Regions from separate parts of the Companilactobacillus muriivasis genome, predicted to be linked through region 1. Evidence: predicted binding sites of a transcription regulator. Region 1 holds the regulator's gene; each other region holds the start of a gene.

The links. Region 1 encodes Rex, which represses fermentation and respiration genes when NADH is low (regulators of the CRP and FNR family bind a similar motif). Its sites were predicted from a motif close to TTGTGAANTANTTCACAA; they were not measured.
Region 2: the regulator Rex is predicted to act here: its motif matches at 1,818-1,835, upstream of tdcB (bifunctional threonine ammonia-lyase/L-serine ammonia-lyase TdcB).
Region 3: the regulator Rex is predicted to act here: its motif matches at 2,513-2,530, upstream of ald (alanine dehydrogenase).
Region 4: the regulator Rex is predicted to act here: its motif matches at 1,488-1,505, upstream of adhE (bifunctional acetaldehyde-CoA/alcohol dehydrogenase).

The regions. Positions count from the first base shown of each region.
Region 1 covers NZ_BTTQ01000009.1:100,589-105,662, forward strand. The annotation lists gene AAA923_RS10540 (ABC-F family ATP-binding cassette domain-containing protein) at 1-1,060, opposite strand, end outside; gene AAA923_RS10545 (redox-sensing transcriptional repressor Rex) at 1,197-1,847, shown strand; gene manA (mannose-6-phosphate isomerase, class I) at 1,868-2,836, shown strand; gene AAA923_RS10555 (cation:dicarboxylate symporter family transporter) at 3,350-4,630, shown strand.
Region 2 covers NZ_BTTQ01000012.1:56,451-61,524, forward strand. The annotation lists gene AAA923_RS11510 (glycoside hydrolase family 1 protein) at 1-1,396, shown strand, start outside; gene tdcB (bifunctional threonine ammonia-lyase/L-serine ammonia-lyase TdcB) at 1,929-2,921, shown strand; gene AAA923_RS11520 (C69 family dipeptidase) at 2,990-4,426, shown strand; gene sdaAB (L-serine ammonia-lyase, iron-sulfur-dependent subunit beta) at 5,067-5,074, shown strand, end outside.
Region 3 covers NZ_BTTQ01000004.1:19,388-24,461, reverse strand. The annotation lists gene acpS (holo-ACP synthase) at 651-1,010, shown strand; gene alr (alanine racemase) at 1,011-2,123, shown strand; gene ald (alanine dehydrogenase) at 2,548-3,666, shown strand; gene cbpA (cyclic di-AMP binding protein CbpA) at 4,480-5,074, opposite strand, start outside.
Region 4 covers NZ_BTTQ01000008.1:40,731-45,804, reverse strand. The annotation lists gene adhE (bifunctional acetaldehyde-CoA/alcohol dehydrogenase) at 1-1,458, opposite strand, end outside; gene AAA923_RS09535 (oleate hydratase) at 1,745-3,421, opposite strand; gene AAA923_RS09530 (acetate/propionate family kinase) at 3,932-5,074, opposite strand, start outside.

The sequences.
Region 1 (5,074 bases):
GTTCACCTTTTTTGACATCAAGATTGATTGGTTCGGACATGATTTCATTATCATAACCGATGGCTGCATCTTTAACTAAAAGGACGTCATTTCCACTTTCCTTGTCGATGTCAAATGAGAAGTGCACAGAACCTTGATCACTGCCGGGGCGATCCAAGACATCCATATGTTCCAACTTCTTACGACGACTTTGAGCCATCTTAGTTGTGGAAGCACGGACGATATTCTTTTGGATATACTCTTCAGTTTTCTTGATTTCTGCTTGTTGTTCTTCATAATGTTTCCAAGCAACAGCTTGATTCTTCTTCTTTTCGTCGAGGTAGAAAGTATAGTTGCCAGAGTAGTGAGTTGATGAATGTTGATTGATTTCAACAATTTCAGTTGCTACTTTATCGAGGAAGTATTGGTCATGGGACACGATAACTAGGGCGCCACGATAACCTTTGAGGTAACTTTCCAACCACTCGACAGTATTAATATCCAAGTGATTAGTAGGTTCATCCAAAAGTAAGATATCGTGATGTTCCAAAAGCATTTTAGCCATAGCTAAACGAGATCTCTCACCACCAGAAAGGGTAGAAATCTTGTGTTCCCAAACATCTTCGTCAAAGCCAAATCCCTTGAGGACACTGCGGATTTCTGATTGATAGCCGTAACCATTTTCTTGACGGAAAGTATTTTGCAATTGATCATATTGCTTAAGAATGTCGTCATAGTCTGCAACATTTGGATTAGCTAGTTTTTCTTCCAAAGCATGCATCTTTTTTTCTTGAGCTTTAAGATAATCGAAAACTTTTTCCATTTCCAAAAAAATTTGATTGTCGCTATCTAGTCCAGAATCCTGGGCCAAATAACCGATATTGGTATCTTTTTTTAGGGCAATATTGCCACTGTTATAACTCTCTTGGTCAGAGATGATCTTCAGCAAAGTAGACTTTCCAACCCCGTTTCGACCGACCAAACCAATGCGGCTGTTGTCTTGTATCTCGAAACTGACATTGGAGAAAAGTTTCTTTGTACCGAAATTTTTCGTAATGTTCTGTGCTTGTAATAAAATCAAAATATAACTCCTTTATGTATTCACAATTTTATCATTAATTAATAATTTATGCCTTTATAGGTTTAACGTATTGCGTTTTTAGTGATTTTTATTTACTATGAATGTTAGTGAAATGACACACATATGGTGGTAAATTATGACAAAAACAACAGTTCCAAACGCAACAATAAAGCGTTTACCAATTTATTATCGTTACTTCCAATTTCTCAAGGACGAAGGCACAAAAAAAATCTCCTCTGGTGAACTATCAGAAGGGGTCAAAATTGATAGTGCTACAATTAGACGTGACTTCTCATATCTAGGTGCACTTGGGAAACGTGGATATGGCTACGATGTAAGCGATTTAGTGGCATTCTTTAAAAAGCTGTTGAATCAAGATAAACGGACCAATGTAGCTCTAGTTGGTGTCGGTAATTTAGGTAACGCCTTACTAAATTATAACTTTTCTCGAACAAATAATGTTCGAATTGCGGCAGCTTTTGATATAAATAAAGAAATTGTCGGTACAGTTAAGAGCGGTGTTCCCGTTTACGACATTAGTGAATTAAAGGAACAACTTAACTTACAACAGATTGATGTTTGTATTTTGACAGTTTCTTCAAATGCTGCGCAAACGACTGCTGACTTGTTGGCAGATGCAGGAGTTCGAGGAATCTTGAACTTCACACCAGTTATTATCAACGTACCAAACAGTATCCGTGTTCATTACGTCGATTTGGCAAATGAATTGCAGACACTGATTTTCTTCCTAGACCGCGATAAGTCATTGACAGAAGAAACAAACTAAACTTTTGGGGGAATTTTTTTATGAGTGAACCATTATTTTTGAAACCTGTCTTCCACGAAAAAATCTGGGGTGGCAGAAAGTTAGAAACTAAGTTTGGTTACAACATTCCTGATGGTTCTATAGGTGAATGCTGGGCTATTTCAGGGCATCCACATGGTAGATCAGAAGTTGAAAACGGCGAGTTTGCTGGACAATATGTTGACGACCTATGGAAAAATCATAGTGAATTATTTGGCAATCCCAAGGGAAAAGTTTTTCCATTGCTAACTAAGATTTTGGATGCCGAAGCAAGTCTTTCAGTCCAAGTTCACCCTGACAACGCATACGCTGCCGAGCATGAACACGAATTAGGTAAGACAGAATGCTGGTACATCATTGATGCTGAACCAGGTTCATACTTAATTTACGGTCACAATGCTAAAAATAAGGCAGAACTCGACCAAATGATCGAATCAGGCGACTGGGACCACTTATTGAGAAAAGTACCAGTTAAGACAGGCGATTTCTACTATGTACCAAGTGGTACCGTTCACGCCTTGAACAAAGGTATCATGGCACTCGAAACACAACAAAGCAGTGATACAACATATCGTTTGTATGACTACGATCGTGTTGAAAAGTCGACAGGTAAGAAACGTGATCTTCACATCAAACAATCAGAAGATACAATTATAGTTCCTCATAAAGATCCAAAACTAAATATTGAATCAAAACAAGTTGGTAAGAATAAGTTTACAACATTCGTTCAACCACCAGTTTCACCATTCTTCTCAGTTTATCACTGGGAAATCAAAGAACCAGTTGAATTACATCACCAAATCGGTAAGTATACCTTAATCTCAGTTCTTAGTGGAGAAGGAAAGATTACCGTTGATAGCAAGGATTATGATTTGAAGAAAGGCGTTCACTTGATTGTACCCGCAACAGTAAACGCTTGGACACTTGCTGGAGATTTGGATATTATCGCATCTGAATCAGGCGAAGCCTAGAGAGAGTGGAGCAGGCCTGGGAATTTCCGAGCATTTTCGTGAATAAGTGAATTGCACGCCGGTTTTTGCGTGTGATTTGCTTATTCATGAAAAGCGGAAGAAATTGGCCTGTGGAACTCGTTTCAGAGCCACTGCATGTTCAGCAATGGTCTAAAATACCATTGTTGGTATATATTACGATATGCTCTGAAACATTCCAAAATAAGCACATTGTTTTGCACTATGAACGTCTCTAATAATTCATCCAAAAACAATGCCAAAATCACCAAATTCTAATAAAAAAATCAAAAATCATTCACTAAATACAGAATACCGGAAAAATAAATCCGTATATTCTGTATTTTTTTATCCAAAAATCAATTAAAACTAGAACAATATCACCGTTACATATAAATAATGTTCGCTATAACTAATAAAATGAAAATTATTTTAATTTGAAATCGCTATCAATTCCCCGTTTCTAAAAAAATCTTCTATAATTAAAGACATGTTAATTCAAAAGGGGACTTAAAATTGCAAAGACAACGATTTTTTCGAGTTAGTCTAGGGTGGCAAATTATTATTGGCTTGATCCTAGGTATTGTTTTGGGACAGGTATTTTACCAGAATAAGGTTGCTATACAGGTAATGCAGAACATCGGGACTATGTTTATTTCGATGATTCAAATGATTGTGTTACCAATTGTTATTTCTTGTTTGACTGTTGGTATCGCCAATATGGGTGATATTAAGAAACTCGGTCGAATCGGATTAAAGACGTTAGTTTATTTTGAAATTATGACTACTTTAGCGATTATTATTGGTATTGTGGTGGCTAATGTTACCCACCCCGGTACCTATATTGATATTCATAGCCTAAAAGGTTCGGATATTAGCCAATATACCGCAACCGCTAAAACAGCTAAACATTCGGGTATTTGGTCAATTCTGATGAATATTATTCCAACTAACATCTTCGCTTCCTTGGGTAAAGGTGATATGTTGCCAATTATCTTCTTCTCAGTTCTCTTTGGACTAGGAACAGCTTCAATCGGTAAGCAAGGTAAAATTATTACCGACGTATTGAATGCAGTTGCAAACGTAATGTTTAAAGTCACTAACTGGGTTATGCGTCTAGCTCCCATTGGTGTCTGTGCTTTGATTGGTGTTACCGTCGGGGAAATGGGCTTCAATTCGTTGAAACCACTGGCACTGTTCATTCTGATTGCTTATGCAACAATGGCATTCTTCGTATTCGTTGTCATGGCACTTGTTGGTCACTTATTCCACGTTAGATTTTATGAATTATTTAGAATTATTGAAAATGAAGTTACACTTGCTTTTACTACCGCCAGTTCTGAAGCGGCATTGCCAAAGATGATGGAAAAAATGCAAGATTATGGATCATCAAAAGGTATCGTCTCCTTTGTAATTCCAACCGGATATACATTTAACCTTGATGGTTCAGCGATTTATCAATCATTGGCTGCCTTATTCTTGGCTCAAGCCTACAATATTCACTTATCCATCGGGCAACAAATTACCCTTGTGGTGGTATTGATGTTAACATCTAAGGGGATGGCCGGAGTGCCCGGAGCATCGTTTGTTGTACTCCTAGCCACAGTATCAACAATCGGTGTACCAATGCAAGGTTTGACCTTCATTGCAGGTATCGACCGTCTCGTAGATATGGGACGTACAGCCGTCAACGTTGTCGGAAATTCACTAGCTACAGTTATTATTGCTAAGAGTGAAAAGGAATTCGATGATGAAAAACGGAAGAAGTACGTTGCATCGTACACACGTGGGGACTAATAAAAGCACTCCATGTAGTCGAAAAACAATTTAAACACACAGAGAACAGCTTGCCGAAAATGGTAGGCTGTTTTTTTATGTATGCCGCCGAAAGCTGGCAATAATGCAGTTCCACTATGGGGACCAATCCGAGCCAAAAGGCGGTCTCGAATCTCGCTTTGAAGCCTTGCAAAATCCTCAAGTCTACAAAGTCGGCCCCGTGGAGTAAGAACGAGAAATTCACTCGTCCTAACTCCACCTTCACAGCGGACTGCATTATTGCCAGCCTCCGGCTAGGTTTTTTGTGTGATGATTAATATTGAGTACTTCGTTTGATATTGGTAAATGAAGATAAACAAAAAAGATATCTGCAATTTTTTAATATATTGCGGATATCTTTTATTTGTTTTTCGTAGTTTATATATATCAACAAAGAGAGTAATACAAAATTCTAAAATACACGAG
Region 2 (5,074 bases), on a different contig from region 1:
GAATAAAAAATTGCCAGAGAATTTCTTTTGGGGAAACTCAACATCCAGTATGCAAACTGAGGGTGCCTGGAATGTGGATGGTAAAGGTAAATCAGTTTATGACATCAAAAAGGCAACCGCTGATACTTCGGATTGGCATGATGCGATTGATGAATATCATCGTTATGAAGAAGATTTCAATTTGATGGCTAATCAGGGAATGAATTTTTATCGTTTCCAGATTTCTTGGAGTCGTGTTGATCCTGAAGGTGATGGCAACTTCAATGAAGCAGGAATCGAGTTTTACAACAAATTGATTGATGCTCTGTTGAAACGTAATATCACGCCGATGATTTGTTTGTATCACTTTGATATGCCACTGAATTTAGCTGAAAAATATAATGGCTTTCTATCTCGTCCAGTCGTCAGCGCCTTTGTCAGATACGGAACTGAAATGGTTAAACGCTTTGGCGACCGTGTAAAATATTGGATTACTTTCAATGAACAGAATTTGTATCACACGACCGAAGCATTTAAAATTTCAGGATACATGAAAGGCGACAAGACAGTTGATGAAATGTATCAAATCAGCCATCACGTTATGTTAGCGCACGCGGGTGTTGCCAATTATATTCATGAGAAAACTGATTGTTTAATAGGTGGAATGTTGGCTTATACCGAAGTCTATCCAGCTTCACCTAATCCCAAAGATGTCTTATATGCTCGTCAGATAAATGAATTTCTGAATCGCAATCTGTTGGATTCCTTTGTTTACGGTCGTTATTCACATGAAGTTATGACATATGTTAAAAATCATAAGATTGAAATGGATTATCAATTAAATGATGATGAAATTTTAATTCAGGTATCATCAGACTTTCTAGCGTTCAGCTATTATCGCAGTGAAACTATCAACTCTGCCAAGGTTCCTGATGGGACAGTGCCTAATCAATATTTGGATTATGGCGCGCAAGAAAATCCATTTTTACAAACGTCAGAATTTGGCTGGCAAATTGATCCACTCGGATTCAGGGATGTTTTGACCAAAGTTTACAACGAATATTGCCTACCAATGTTTCCAATCGAAAATGGTTTGGGTGTTCGTGAAGTTTACGATGGTAAAGAAATTCAAGACGACTATCGTATTAATTACATGCGTGACCATATCCAAGCAATGAAAGATGCTGTTTGGGAAGATGGCGTGGAAGTTTTGGGTTACTTGGGTTGGGGATTGATTGATATTCCTAGTTCAAGCGGCAATATGGATAAGCGTTATGGAACGGTTTATGTTAACCGGACTAATCATTATTTGAAAGATATGCAACGGGTACCTAAAAAAAGCTATTGGTGGCTGCAACGCGTCATCAAAACAAATGGTGCCAATTTAAACAATTTAGAAACTGTGGAAGCTCACTAAAAATGGGCTTCTTTTTTGTTCTTGAAATATGCCGCCTCCGGTTGCCAGAAATGTAGATACCCGCTTGTGGGACCGACTTGAGCCAAGGTCTCAAGTCTCGATTTGAAGCCTCGCATGAACCGCGAGTCTCCAAACTCGTCCGTGGTGTAATGGCTAAAGCCATAACGCCACTTTCACAGCGGTACTACATTTCTGGCAACCGGAGGCTAGTTTTGTTATAAATTCGATGTTTTAATCACATGTTAGTAAATTGGTGTCAGAAATTATTTATGATGATTAAATTTAATATCAATAGATTAGACGGAAGAGCAGGTGAATACTCTCTACTCCGGAGTTGTAAAACGCAAAACAATTTTCATGAAAATTAAGTGTAGTAGCTTCTGAATACACCTGTTTAACCCCAGTAAACAGGCAAAAATAAATGTGATAAGAATCACAAAAATGTGTTGTTTTAGCTAAATGTAAGCGTTACCATGAAAATGAAATAAATTTGGAGGTGGACGTTTTGATGACTGTCGAAGATTTAAATGCAATGCCACGTTTTCAGAATCCGGTAACGATTCACGATATTAAAAAAGCTGCTCACTTGATTCATCAGGTTGGTCGGGTGACGCCGTTGATTCAGTCGATGTTCTTGAGTCGGGATGTGACTGGTGGGGAGGTCTATTTGAAACTTGAGAATATGCAGCTGACTGGCTCTTTTAAGTTTCGTGGTGCCTTTAACAAGATTAATCATTTGAGCAAATTGGAAAAAGAACGTGGTGTTATCACTGCTTCGGCTGGAAATCATGCCCAGGGAGTTGCGCTAACTTCTAAATTATTGGGTATTAAGTCAATTGTCGTTATGCCACACGGGGCTCCTTTGGCTAAGCAACAAGCTACAGCTGGTTATGGTGCTCAAGTAGTTTTGCATGGCGATACGTTTGATGAAGCTCACCAATTTATGGAAGAAGAGGCTGCTGAAAAAGGTTATACAATTGTTGACCCATACGATGATGTAGATGTGATTGCGGGACAAGGTTCGATTGGTTTGGAAATTTTGGATCAATTGGAGGATGTCGACACGGTCATTGTGCCAGTTGGCGGTGGCGGTTTGATTTCGGGAATTGCAACAGCTATCAAGACTATTAATCCACAGATTCACTTGATTGGTGTGCAGTCGGAAAATGTTCATGGGATGACAGCTTCATATCGTGCTAATGAAATTACGACATTTGGCGTTGATAAAACTTTGGCAGATGGAACTGCAGTCGCTACACCCGGACAAATAACTTTTCCAATTACTAAGCACTTAGTGGATGAGATGGTTTTGGTCAGTGAAGAAGAAATAGCCACAGCGATGAAAGACTTGTTGCAACGGGCGAAAGTTGTGGCTGAAGGAGCTGGCGCTTTGCCAACTGCTGCCTTGGAAGCACACAAAATTGATTCTTGCTGGTTAGAAAATAAGCGAGTAGTGGCTTTAGTTTCCGGCGGTAATGTTGACCTCGAACGAGTTGCCACTAATATTGACCATTTTGTCGGATAGGGTTGTCCTTGAAATAGAGGAACGAGTATCATAAATGATATAAAGAAATTTTTAATTGGGGGATAAAAATGACAGAACTCGATCGTTTTGAAGCATCAGCTTGTACATCAATTATGGTAGGTAAGAAAGCTTCTATGGATGGAGCAACTTACATTTCCAGAAATGAAGACCGTATGTTGGCAATTGAACCTAAACGTATCATCGTTCAACCAGCTGTTTCTGGACGTCATGAGACATATGTTTCACCATACAATAATATGACAGCACCTTATCCAGAAAGTGGTTACCGTTATACCGCTACGCCAAGCACGAACCAAAAGACCGCTGGTCCTAACGAAGAAGATGGTTTTAATGAGAAAAATGTTGGTATGAGTGCAACTGAGAGTGTTTATGCTAATGAAAAAGTTTTGGCCTTCGATCCATACGTTAAAGATGGTTTAGCTGAAGATTCACTAGCAACTTTAGTATTGCCATACATTGATTCAGCTCGTGATGGTGTTAAATATCTTGGTGATTTAGTTGCCAAATATGGTTCCGCTGAAGGTAATGGTTTGCAATTCAACGATAAAGACGAAGTTTGGTACATGGAAGTTGTTACCGGACATCAATGGGTTGCCGTAAGAATTCCTGACGACAGTTATGCCGTTGCTGCCAATCAAGTAGCCATTCAAGATATCGACTTTAACGACCCAGAAAATTACATGTGGGCTGACGGAATTCAAGACTTCGTTTCTGACAATGACTTGAACCCAGACTTTGACCGTTGGGATTTCCGCCACATTTTCGGAACAGATACTGAACAAGATCACCATTACAACACACCACGTGTCTGGTTTGCACAACGTTATTTGAACCCATCAATCCAACAAGAACCAGAATCACCAGAACTTCCCTTCATCAGAAAAGCCGAAAAGAAGATTGCTGTTGAAGACATCCAATATATTTTGAAATCACATTATAACGAAACAAAATATGACCCAATGGGCAGCGGTAGTGACCATGACAAGAGAACATATCGTGCCATCTCACTTTCCAGAACAGCCAATTCTCACATTCTACAAATGAGAGATTCAGACAAAAATGGAGCAGCCGGCGTTGAATGGACAGGCTTTGGAATTCCAAGTTTCTGCCCACACGTACCATTCTTCACTAATGCCAATGACATCGACGAGTCATACAGTTATACACCAGATAAATTAGATTTGAAGAGTGCATACTGGATGTATGAAGCCTTAGCAATGGTAGTAGAATCACATTATTCAGAATTCGTGGAACCAAACTTAGACTATCAAAAAGAATTATCATCATGGGCCAGAAGAAAGATTGCGGCAGTTGATAAAAAAGCAGTCACAATGAGCGGTTCAGAATTAACAGATTATCTAACAGAACAAAATAAAGAAATAGTTAAACATTATAACGACGCAACAAAAGCCCACCTAGCAGATTTAGTAACTAAAGGGACAGAGTTGTCGAAGTTGACATTTAAGATGGATCCCAACTTGTAGAGAGTGGAGCCGGCCCGGGAATTTCCGAGCATTTGCGTAGTTTCACGAATTATCCGCGTACCTTGCGGATGATTTGGGAAACCATGCAAAGCGGAAGAAATTGGCCTGCGTAACTCGTTTTAGAGCCACTGCCTATATAACCGCTTTAAAATATGGCAGACGATATAAAATGTCCTTTTAAATAAATCCATCAAAAGAAAAAACGACAAATATCCCCAAAATCCCCAATAACAAAAATGGAGACGAAAGATATTTGTCGTTCTTTATATCAAAATAAGGCTGAATAACTGAATCAAAAATTGTAAACTAAAGCTGATGTAATTGAAGATAAACCGTTCCAGAAGTTTATTTCAATTTTTATTTAATTAATATGTTTGTTCAGAAATATTAGTTTAATTATTTGTAATAATAAAAAATAAACTAGTCAGAAGGGGTTAGAATATTTACCCGCTGTGGGTGTGGCGTTATGGCTTTAGCCATTACACCACCGGGCGTGTTTGGAGACTTACCGGTCTGTGGTAAGGCTTCAAACCGAGGTTCGAGACCGCACTGTGGCTCGGACCGGTCCGCATAGCAGGTGAATATTCTCATCCCTGTAGATGGCATAACTAAGCAACCAAATAATACAGAGGTAATAACCATGAAAGA
Region 3 (5,074 bases), on a different contig from region 1:
TTGGCATATTGGAAAGGCCGCAGGCGGTAGCCGGGGATGAAGCCAGCTGTGGGACCGGCTCGAGCCGAAGTGCGGTCTCGACCCTCGATTTTGAACTTCGCAAGATTCGCAAATTTCAAAATACGTCCTGTGTTGTAAGGCCGGAAAATCACCGGCCTAACAACACTACCACTGCAGGCTTCATCCCCGGCTACCGCCTGCTAGTGTATTTTTGGATACTGATATTATTGGTATTTTAAAATGATTGTTTAAAGTTTAAGTATAAATATCAGTTGGAAAAATTAAATAAGTTAAATATAGATGTTGCTATAATAGCATTAGTTGCAGTTTACTAAGGATGTATATTAAATTAGTGGATAACTTTTAGAAATAATATATCTGTTATCCACAAGTAACAAATTAGTCGGAAGATTAGATAGTATTTCATCCGCTGTGGGTGTGGCGTTATGGCTTTAGCCATTACACCACCGGGCGAGTTTGGAGACTTACCGAACTTTGGTAAGGCTTCAAACCGAGGTTCGAGACCGTACTTTGGCTCGGACCGGTCCGCATAGCAGATGAAATGCTATCTAATCTGGAGACGGCAACCCAAAAAATGGGTATACTTTAGATATTAAGTTTTATGAATCTTATAAAATGGAGAAAAACATATGATCAAAGGTTTGGGTATCGATATTGCAGAAATCGACCGTGTGCGTAAAATTTATGGTCGTCATCCAAGATTCTTAGAAAAGATTTTGAATGCTGATGAAATTGAAGTTTTTAATTCTATGAATACTGAAAAATCGAAAATGGCCTACTTAACGGCTAGATTTTCAGTTAAAGAGGCTTTCACAAAAGCTATGGGAACTGGCTTGCGTGGCATTGGCTTTCATGATTTGAGTGTTCTGAATCATGAGTCGGGTCAGCCATACATTAATACTGATATTTTTAAAGGCAATATTCATGTTTCAATCTCGGATACAGATGAACTAGTAATAACTGAAGTTATTCTAGAGGAGGAAGATTAAATGTTACCATCAATCCATCGTCCAGCCTATGTTGAAGTAGACTTGAAGAAATTACACCAAAATCTCCAAAATGAACTGGCAGCTGTTCCAGAAGGCACTAAAGTTTTTGCAGTTGTTAAAGCCAACGCTTATGGTCACGGTTTAGTTCGTGTTGCCAAGGCAGAAATTGAATTCGGAGCCAGTGGTTTATGCGTTGCCACTTTGGATGAAGCTTTAGAAATCCGTAATAACGGCGTAGACGCACCGATTCTTGTTTTAGGTATAGTTCCTGTCGAATATGCTAAAGTCGCTGCACGTGCCAATATTTCGCTAACTGTGGGTAGTTTGGACTGGTTGAAGATTGCTGTTCAGTTAAGAACAACCAATTTGAAGGTTCATCTAGGAATTGACAGTGGTATGGGTCGAATTGGTTTTCAAAAGAAAGCTGACTTGGTTGAAGCTTGCAACTATTTGAATGATCATCCACAGGCATTTATTCCTGAAGGATTGTTCACACACTTTGCAACAGCTGATAATCCTGATGAAAAATACTTTGAAAAACAAGTTAAGACTTTCAAAGAAATGTCGAGTGATTTACCAACTAAATTTACTTATGTTCACTGTGCTAATTCAGCCACTGCATTATGGCACCAAGATTTGGCAATCAATATGGTCAGATACGGTATTGCTTTGTACGGTTTAAATCCATCACAGACTGATATTCCTGAATTGCCTTATACGTTAGAACCAGCATTGAGCTTGTACTCTGAATTAGTTTTCGTTAAGAAGGTTAAGGCCGGAGACAGTATCGGTTATGGTGCTACATATACAAGCGACAAAGACGAGTGGATTGGAACTGTTCCAATTGGTTATGCCGATGGTTGGTTGAGAAGAATGCAAGGTTCAGATGTTTTGATCAATGGTCAACGCTGTCAAAATGTTGGACGTATTTGCATGGATCAATTTATGGTTCGTTTGCCAGGAGAATTGCCTGTCGGAACTAAGGTCACAATTTTGGGTAAAGATGGTGATGAAGAAATTACTGCTACTGATGCTGCCCAATATTCAGGCACAATCAATTATGAAGTTCTTTGTGCATTGAGCGAACGTTTGCCAAGAGTTTATAAGAACTAGGTTGGATGATATGCCGTTTCCAGAGCTGAGAGTATTCATCTGCTGCGCGGCACGGTCCGAGCCAAAGGGCGGTCTCGTACCTCGGTTGAAGCCTTTCCAAAAAACGGAAAGTCTCCAACACGTCCGGTGGTGTAATTGCTAAAGCAATAACGCCACTTTCGCTGCGGATAAATACTCTCAGCTCATCCAACTAATTTATTTTTGAATGGATAAAATTCAAAGCAACCTTTCCAAATATTTGAATAATTAGTAATCTGTCTAAATAAAGCAAAAGAGAGTCTGTAATCAATTGAGATTGCAGATTCTCTTTTTTGTCGTCTCTGAAACTTTTAGCATTAGGCTATAGTTTGAGAAGAAAACGGATACATGATATGCTATATTATATTACATTGATAAAACATTCACAAAGTAAGAAGTACTTTTTATGAAAGTTGGTATACCGAAAGAACTCAAGAATCAAGAAGAGCGCGTAGGTTCAACCACTGATGGAGTGGCTATTTTAGTTAATGCTGGTCATCAAGTTCTGGTGGAAAAGGATGCAGGAATTGGTTCAGGCTATACTAACCAGAAATATTTAGATGCCGGTGCCAAGATTAGTGATGTCGATGATGTTTGGAATTCAGAGATGATCATCAAAGTTAAGGAACCAATTGCTTCAGAATATAAATATTTTAAAGACGGCCAAATTATTTATACATATTTACATTTAGCCGCTAATGAAACTTTAACCAAATCACTTTTAAAGAGTAATACAACCGGAATTGCTTATGAAACTATAGTTGGACCTAATGGTGGCTTGCCATTGCTATATCCAATGAGTCAAATTGCCGGTCGAATGGCTGTTCAAGTTGGAGCTCATTTCTTAGAAGAACCACATCAAGGAAAAGGTTTGTTACTGAGTGGTGTACCTGGAGTTAGAAAAGGTAAAGTTACAATTATCGGTGGTGGTACCGTTGGTGTAAATGCTGCCAAAATAGCTATCGGTATGGGCGCTGAGGTGACATTACTAGATATTAATGCCCAAAGATTAGCTGAGATTGAAGATATTTTTGACGGTAAGATTCAAACATTAATATCCAACTCTCAAAATATTGCTAAAACTGTTAAAGAGTCCGATTTAGTAGTGGGTGCTGTATTGATTCCAGGTGCTGCAACACCAAAACTAGTGACAGAAGAAATGATTGCTTCGATGGAACCTGGTTCAGTTGTGGTCGATATTCCAATTGATCAAGGTGGATTATTTGAGACAAGTGTCAAAGCAACGACCCATGACAATCCAACATATCTTGTCCATGACGTAGTTCACTACACAGTGGCAAATATACCTGGGGAAGTGCCAAAAACAGCAACAGAGGCATTATCTAGCGTAACAATGCCATATGCGGCTATGATTGCTGAAGGATTAGATAAAGCTATCAATAATAAGACAATTAAAACGGGTATCAACACATATCAAGGTCATTTAACTGAAAAGGCTGTGGCAGACAGTTTACAGATGCCATATATGAACATAGATGACGTTATGAATGCAGTAGAAGTTTAGAAATTCATTTAATTGGCAGTTAATTATCCAAGGTAGTATTCTCTGTGTGAAAAATTAATTGCATGGAGAAAGAAGTGTTTGTCATGATTAAAAAACAGTGGCAATTATTTATGAAAAAAGTCGAGTATAAGAAATATCAAAATAAAGCAAATTCAAATCGACCTTATGTAAATGATCTTCAAAAAAAGCTGATGGAGAAGTATCAATTAGAGTATTTCCGTCAGTATCCATTTGAGGACGAGTTTAATCGGCGGTCTGGGGTTAGCTTTAAGAGGTAGGCCGTCTACAGGGATGAGAATATTTCACCTGCTATGCGGAACGATTCGAGCCTTACCACGAATTGGTAAGGCTCCAAACTCGTCCGGTGGTGTAATGGCTAAAGCCATAACGCCACATCCATAGCGGGTGAATATTCTCATCCCTTCCGACTAATTAGTTGTCTTGGTTTGTACAGCTAATTGAATATATAGAATTAATGATATTAGTGATATTACTAACCTAAAATTTTCTTGATAGATGTTAATTTGATAAATTATTTAGCTGGAGGGTTACGGTGATAGAGTTCAGCAGTGAAGGTGGTGTTAGAGTGGCGAACTTCCGCTCTTACTACACCGACGTATTTTGAGATTTGCGGTTTGTGCAAAGCTCAAAATCGAGGTGCGAGACCAAGGCTCGCACCGGTCGCACAGCGAACTCTATCACCGTAACCTGTAGGCGGCAGTACATTAAAAAAAGCAATACCGGCTGCGTCGGTATTGCTTTTTTAGGTTTTGTTTTAGAACTGGTTTTGTTTTTAGAAACATTTAGAACGAATTACAATGTATTCTTGTCGAGAATTTTACCTGACTTCAAATCATCAATTTCAGAAACGATGAAACTCTTCTTTTCCAAACGTTTGATGATTTCCTTCAATGTATCAATATCTGTTCCTGATGGCAATGTGAACAATGTCCGACGGACAACCTCATTTGATTTGGCATCCAAGGTCATACATGCGGCAACTGAAACATACTTTGCAAAGATCTTTGACATTTTTTCTAGATCTCCACGGTCGCCGGAAGAACTAACAGTTAGTACGTAGCTACTAATGTCGAGGTTCCAAGCGTCTGACAACATGCTCAAGAGTCTTGAGTGAGTCAAGATACCGTAGAAAAGATTAGTTTCATCAAGGACAGCGATATATGGCAAATCCTTGATGTTGAAAAATACTTTGAAGAAAGGTGAGTCGACGCTGATCGTCTTTGTAGCATTCTTCATCAAAGTTGTTACTGGTAAACTCATGTCGCCACCACGTGATTTGTGACGGTAGATGTGCATCTTATAGATGTTACCCCTAAATATTTGTCCGCTCTCGTCAAGAATTGGTACACAACGATAGCCAGAATCTTCGAGGACTTTTAATGCTTCC
Region 4 (5,074 bases), on a different contig from region 1:
GGCACGTTTCATACCTTGTAGGTCCTCTAAGTAACGAACTGATGTCTTTTCATAGTAAACTCTTGGTTGTTTAATCCATTGCATATTATTTCTCCGTTTAGCGATTGTCTTAATATTAAGCAAATCAAATGAAGATACGTTATGAGAAATAGAATTCTTCCCCCATGAACCAGTACCAAGAGTCAATGATGGGATCATTTCGTTGTAAAGATTACCAATACCACCAATAGCAGCAGGAGTATTAACTAGTACACGACTAGCTTTCATCTTGATACCAAATTCAGTAGCTAAATCTTCATCCATTGTGTGGATACCAACTGTGTGACCAAGACCACCAAAGTGCAATAATTCATCAGCCTTTTCAAAGCCTTCTTTGTGACCAGCAACTTTGTAAACTGATAGAACTGGTGAAAGTTTTTCAGCTGAAAGTGGTTCGTCTGGACCAACCTTGCTCAATTCAACACCAAGAACCTTTGTATCATCAGGAACTTTGATACCAGCAAGTTTAGCGATAGCTAGAGCTGATTGACCGGCGATAGGACCTTTAACTCCGCCTTCTGGTCTAAACATTGCATCAGCTAACTTCTTGTAATCAGCCTTCTTAATAAAGAATACTTTGTTCTTTTCTAATAATGATTTAACTTCTGTATAAATGTCAGCATCAATGATAGCACTATTTTCAGCGGCACAAACCATACCATTATCGAAAGTCTTTGAAATCATAATATCGTTAACAGCACGTTTGATATTAGCAGTCTTTTCGATATATGCAGGACCATTACCAGGACCAACACCTAAAGCAGGTTTACCAGTTGAGTAAGCTGCCTTAACCATACCAGGACCACCAGTAGCCAAGACACTGGCAACGCCATCGTTATTCATCAAGTATGAAGTAGCTTCGATACTTGGTTTTTCAACCCATTGGATAACACCTTCAGGAGCACCAGCTTCAACAGCGGCTTTTAACATAACCTTAGCTGCGGCAACTGAACACTTTTGAGCTTGAGGATGGAAACCAAAGATAATTGGGTTACGTGTCTTCAAGGCAATCAATGATTTAAACATAGCTGTTGAAGTTGGGTTAGTAACAGGTGTAACACCGGCTAAAACACCAAGTGGTTCAGCAACTTTGATTAAACGATGTTCTTTGTCGTTCTCAATGATACCAACAGTCTTATCACGTTTGATTGAGTGCCAAATTTCTTCGGTAGCAAACATATTCTTGATAACTTTATCTTCAACTAAACCACGACCAGTTTCTTCGTAAGCAAGTTTAGCTAAATCAAAGCTGGCATTCAAACCAGCGATAGCCATTTGGTGAACAATATGATCAACTTGTTCTTGTGTAAATCCGTCCATAATCTCCAAAGCCTTTTGAGCTTTAGCAACCATCGCGTCAATAACAGGTTTTACATCTTCTTTTTCTTCAACCTTTGTATCTTTAGAACCTTTCAACATCTGATTACCTCCAAGATTTAAAAGCATATTTGTTAACTAATTCACGTTTTATCTTATCACTGTGTATCTTTTGTTCAAGCATTTTATTTCAATTAATCAATGTAAACGTATTCACGTTGATATATCAACACGTAGCAATAAAAAATTGGTATCTTCAAAAATTTCACATCAAAAAAATATGCAATCCAATTGTGAATATTTCTTCACAAAGTGGGCTGAATCGGCCTTTATAATTCACAAAAAAAGAAGCTGAATTGAATTTCAGCTCCAGTTTGTGAATTATTTTTTATCTAAACATCGTCTTTGTTGCACGAGCCATTACCTTTGGATCCTTTTCGTAATGGTGCATTGGTGTCATTTCTGATAATGGAATGTTGAGCAATGTGTAAACAGCACGTTGAGCAGCACGGAATGAATATTGTTCTGTAAAGACCATATCGAATGGTTGTTCACAGAATTGACTGATGAATGCCAAGTTCTTACTGTGTTCTGGCACAACATCAGGACGATCTCCGACAGCTCTTTGATTGAACAAAGCACTGGCATATGGCATGTGTGTTGGAATTACGTTAACGATACTGTCCATAATTTCTTCTTTATGGTTAGCAATATTGTCTTTACTTGGATCAACTGATGCCAATTGACCAAGGAATTCTTCCAACATTTCCTTACCCGTCATTTCGATAACAGGCTTTTGAACGTAGTCACCATTTCTTCTAGGATACATGAAGTAACCCCAGAAGACTGATTCATTAGGCTTTTGTGCCTTAAAGTGTGGTTGATGGTGAACAACGATAGACATCAAAGGTGTACTGTGAATCCATGTGTTCAAAGCATTACCTGGTTCTTGTTGTGTAATACGAGAAATTTCATTGACCAAGTAGTGGTTGTTAGTTGTAACTGTAAAACTCATCCACTCACTTTGCGTACGGTCATTAAAGAATTTATCAGGATTACCTAGTGAGTAGAACTTCTCGGCGGCTTTCTTCCAAAGCATAGCACTTGGTGCATATTCCATATTTTCTTTAACAGGTGTGTCGTAATCACCGATTGATGAACTGTCAGTGATTGAACCATTAGTATCAAAGACTAAGTCGTTTTCAGCAATGTCGATGTGACCTTCCTTGTTGTCATTGTCGACTTCTTCATACTTCAAACCTGTAACGATAATATCATCTTGAAGTGGTGTGTCCTTAAATTCCAAATCAGTAACTTTACGGTTATTAATAAAGGTTACGCCACGGTCTTCCAAATACTTGCGCATTGGAATGATAATACTTTCGTATTGGTTATAAGGTGTTCTAGTTACACCTTCCAAAGTATTGATACGAGTGAATTCAAGAATCATACGGTTCATATAACGACGTAATTCCATTGCAGAACTAGCACGTTTGAATGCGAAAGTTGTTTGCCACATGTACCAGAAATTAGTTGTGAAGAAGTGTGGTGTACTTGCAAACCATTCAGCAATACTAATATTGTTTAAAGTCTCTTCATCCTTTTCAGGAGTTAACATCAACTTACTTAACAAGTAACGTTCCTTGTTAGTAAATTGCATATGTCTGTAATTATCTTTATTAGGCTTGTTACGAGGACCATCATCGTCCATCAAACGACCAACATCATGTGTTGGATGTGCGTGGTCAAAGTTCAAAATATCATCGGTAACAGTTTGACCAGGGTGATCCAAAGATGGCACTGAACGCAATAAGTCCCAAAGGTTTTCATATGTTTCTTCGTTCAACATACGGCCACCCTTAGCTAGAAATCCCTTATTGTTAGCCAAAACCGGGTTACTATATTCATCCTCGTAGTCCTTAACTGGGGCACCATCATTGGCACCATGTGTTTCTAGACCCATCATAGTGATTTGATCACCATTGAAACCACCGTCACGAATTAAATAAATACCAGCAGCTAAATTCCCAATACCGGTACCAATCATGTAGGCTTTTCTTGTCATAATAACTGACCTCCATTCAAATCTTCCTATTTCATCTATACAACTTAAATATAGCAGTTCCAAATAAAAAGTAAAGGCTTTCATTACCGATATATCAAACATTTCCAGTCTAATTTGTGATACAAAAATGAGGATTTGTTTCTTTTTTTGGCCGTCTCCAGGGCAGAACACATTCACCTGCTATGCGGACCGGTCCGAGCCACAGTTCGGTCTCGAACCTCGGTTTGAAACCTTGCAAAGTTCGCAAGTTTCCAAACACGCCCGGTGGTGTAAGAGCTAAAGCTCTAACGCCACACCCACAGCTGGTGAATGTGTTCTGCCCTTCCAACTAATTTGATTTTTCTGATTATTAATTGTTAAACCTGTTAATTATAAATTTACTTCCTTAAAGCAAAAAAATATCGCATGTAATCATTTTTTGATTACTTTGCGATATTTTTTTTAATTATTTATGACGGTGATTTTTAGAAAACTTTCTTGAGACAATTGTTCTCATTTGTTCCAAGCCAATTAGTCACTGTATTTTGTTAATCTGACAACATCTCTAACAATCATCAATTCCTCGTCTGTTGGTACAACTAGGACTTTAACAGTTGAATCTTTACTACTGATAATTGCTGTTCCATTAGCCTTTTCATTGGCTTCTTTATCGATTTTTACGCCCATATAGTTAAAACTATTAGCGATTGCAGCACGGATTTCAGCATTCTTAGCTCCAGTTCCGGCTGTGAAAATCAATACGTCGACACCACTTAGTAAAGCAATGTATGAACCGATGTATTTAACGATTCGGTTGATATAAATTCTAATTGCCAAGTCGGAACGGTCATTTTCATCTCTGGTTGCTAATAAATCACGCATGTCAGGTGAGACTCCAGAAATTCCTAATAGACCTGACTTAGTATTCAGGATTTTAACCATTTCAGTTGGATCAGTAATCTTTAATTTTTGCATCAAATAAGCAACTAGTGATGGATCAATATCACCAGAACGTGTGCTCATTGTGATACCAGCTAAAGGTGTGAAACCCATTGACGTATCAACGGATTTTCCATCTTCAATAGCATCAATTGAAGCACCACTACCTAAGTGACATGAAATAATCTTCAAGTCGTTTAGTGGTTTGTGCAAGTAATCGGCGGCAGCTTGGGAGACATATCTGTGACTTGTTCCGTGAGCTCCAAATTTACGAACACCATATTTTTCATAATATTCGTAAGGAATACTATACAAATAATTGACTGGATCCATTGTCTGATGGAATGACGTGTCAAAAACAGCTACTTGTGGCACATCAGGAAGAATTTTTTCGAACGCTTCGATACCATCGGCTTGACCAGGGTTGTGCAAAGGTGCGAATTCAGAAAGATTCTTAATTTGTTGAACAACACGTGGTGTTACAACGGCGGAATCCTTAAAAATACTACCACCAGCAACTACTCGGTGACCGACACCTGTAATTTCATCGTAACTATTGATGATTTTAAGGTCGATCAATTTATCGAGCATCTTGTTAACGGCGGTTGTGTGATCAGGAATATCACCCATCTCACTGATCTTTTTGCCATCGAACTCAACTTCAAAAACTGAGTCAGATAGACCTAAACGATCAACCATCCCTTTAGCAACAACTTTTTCATCGGGTACTGTGTA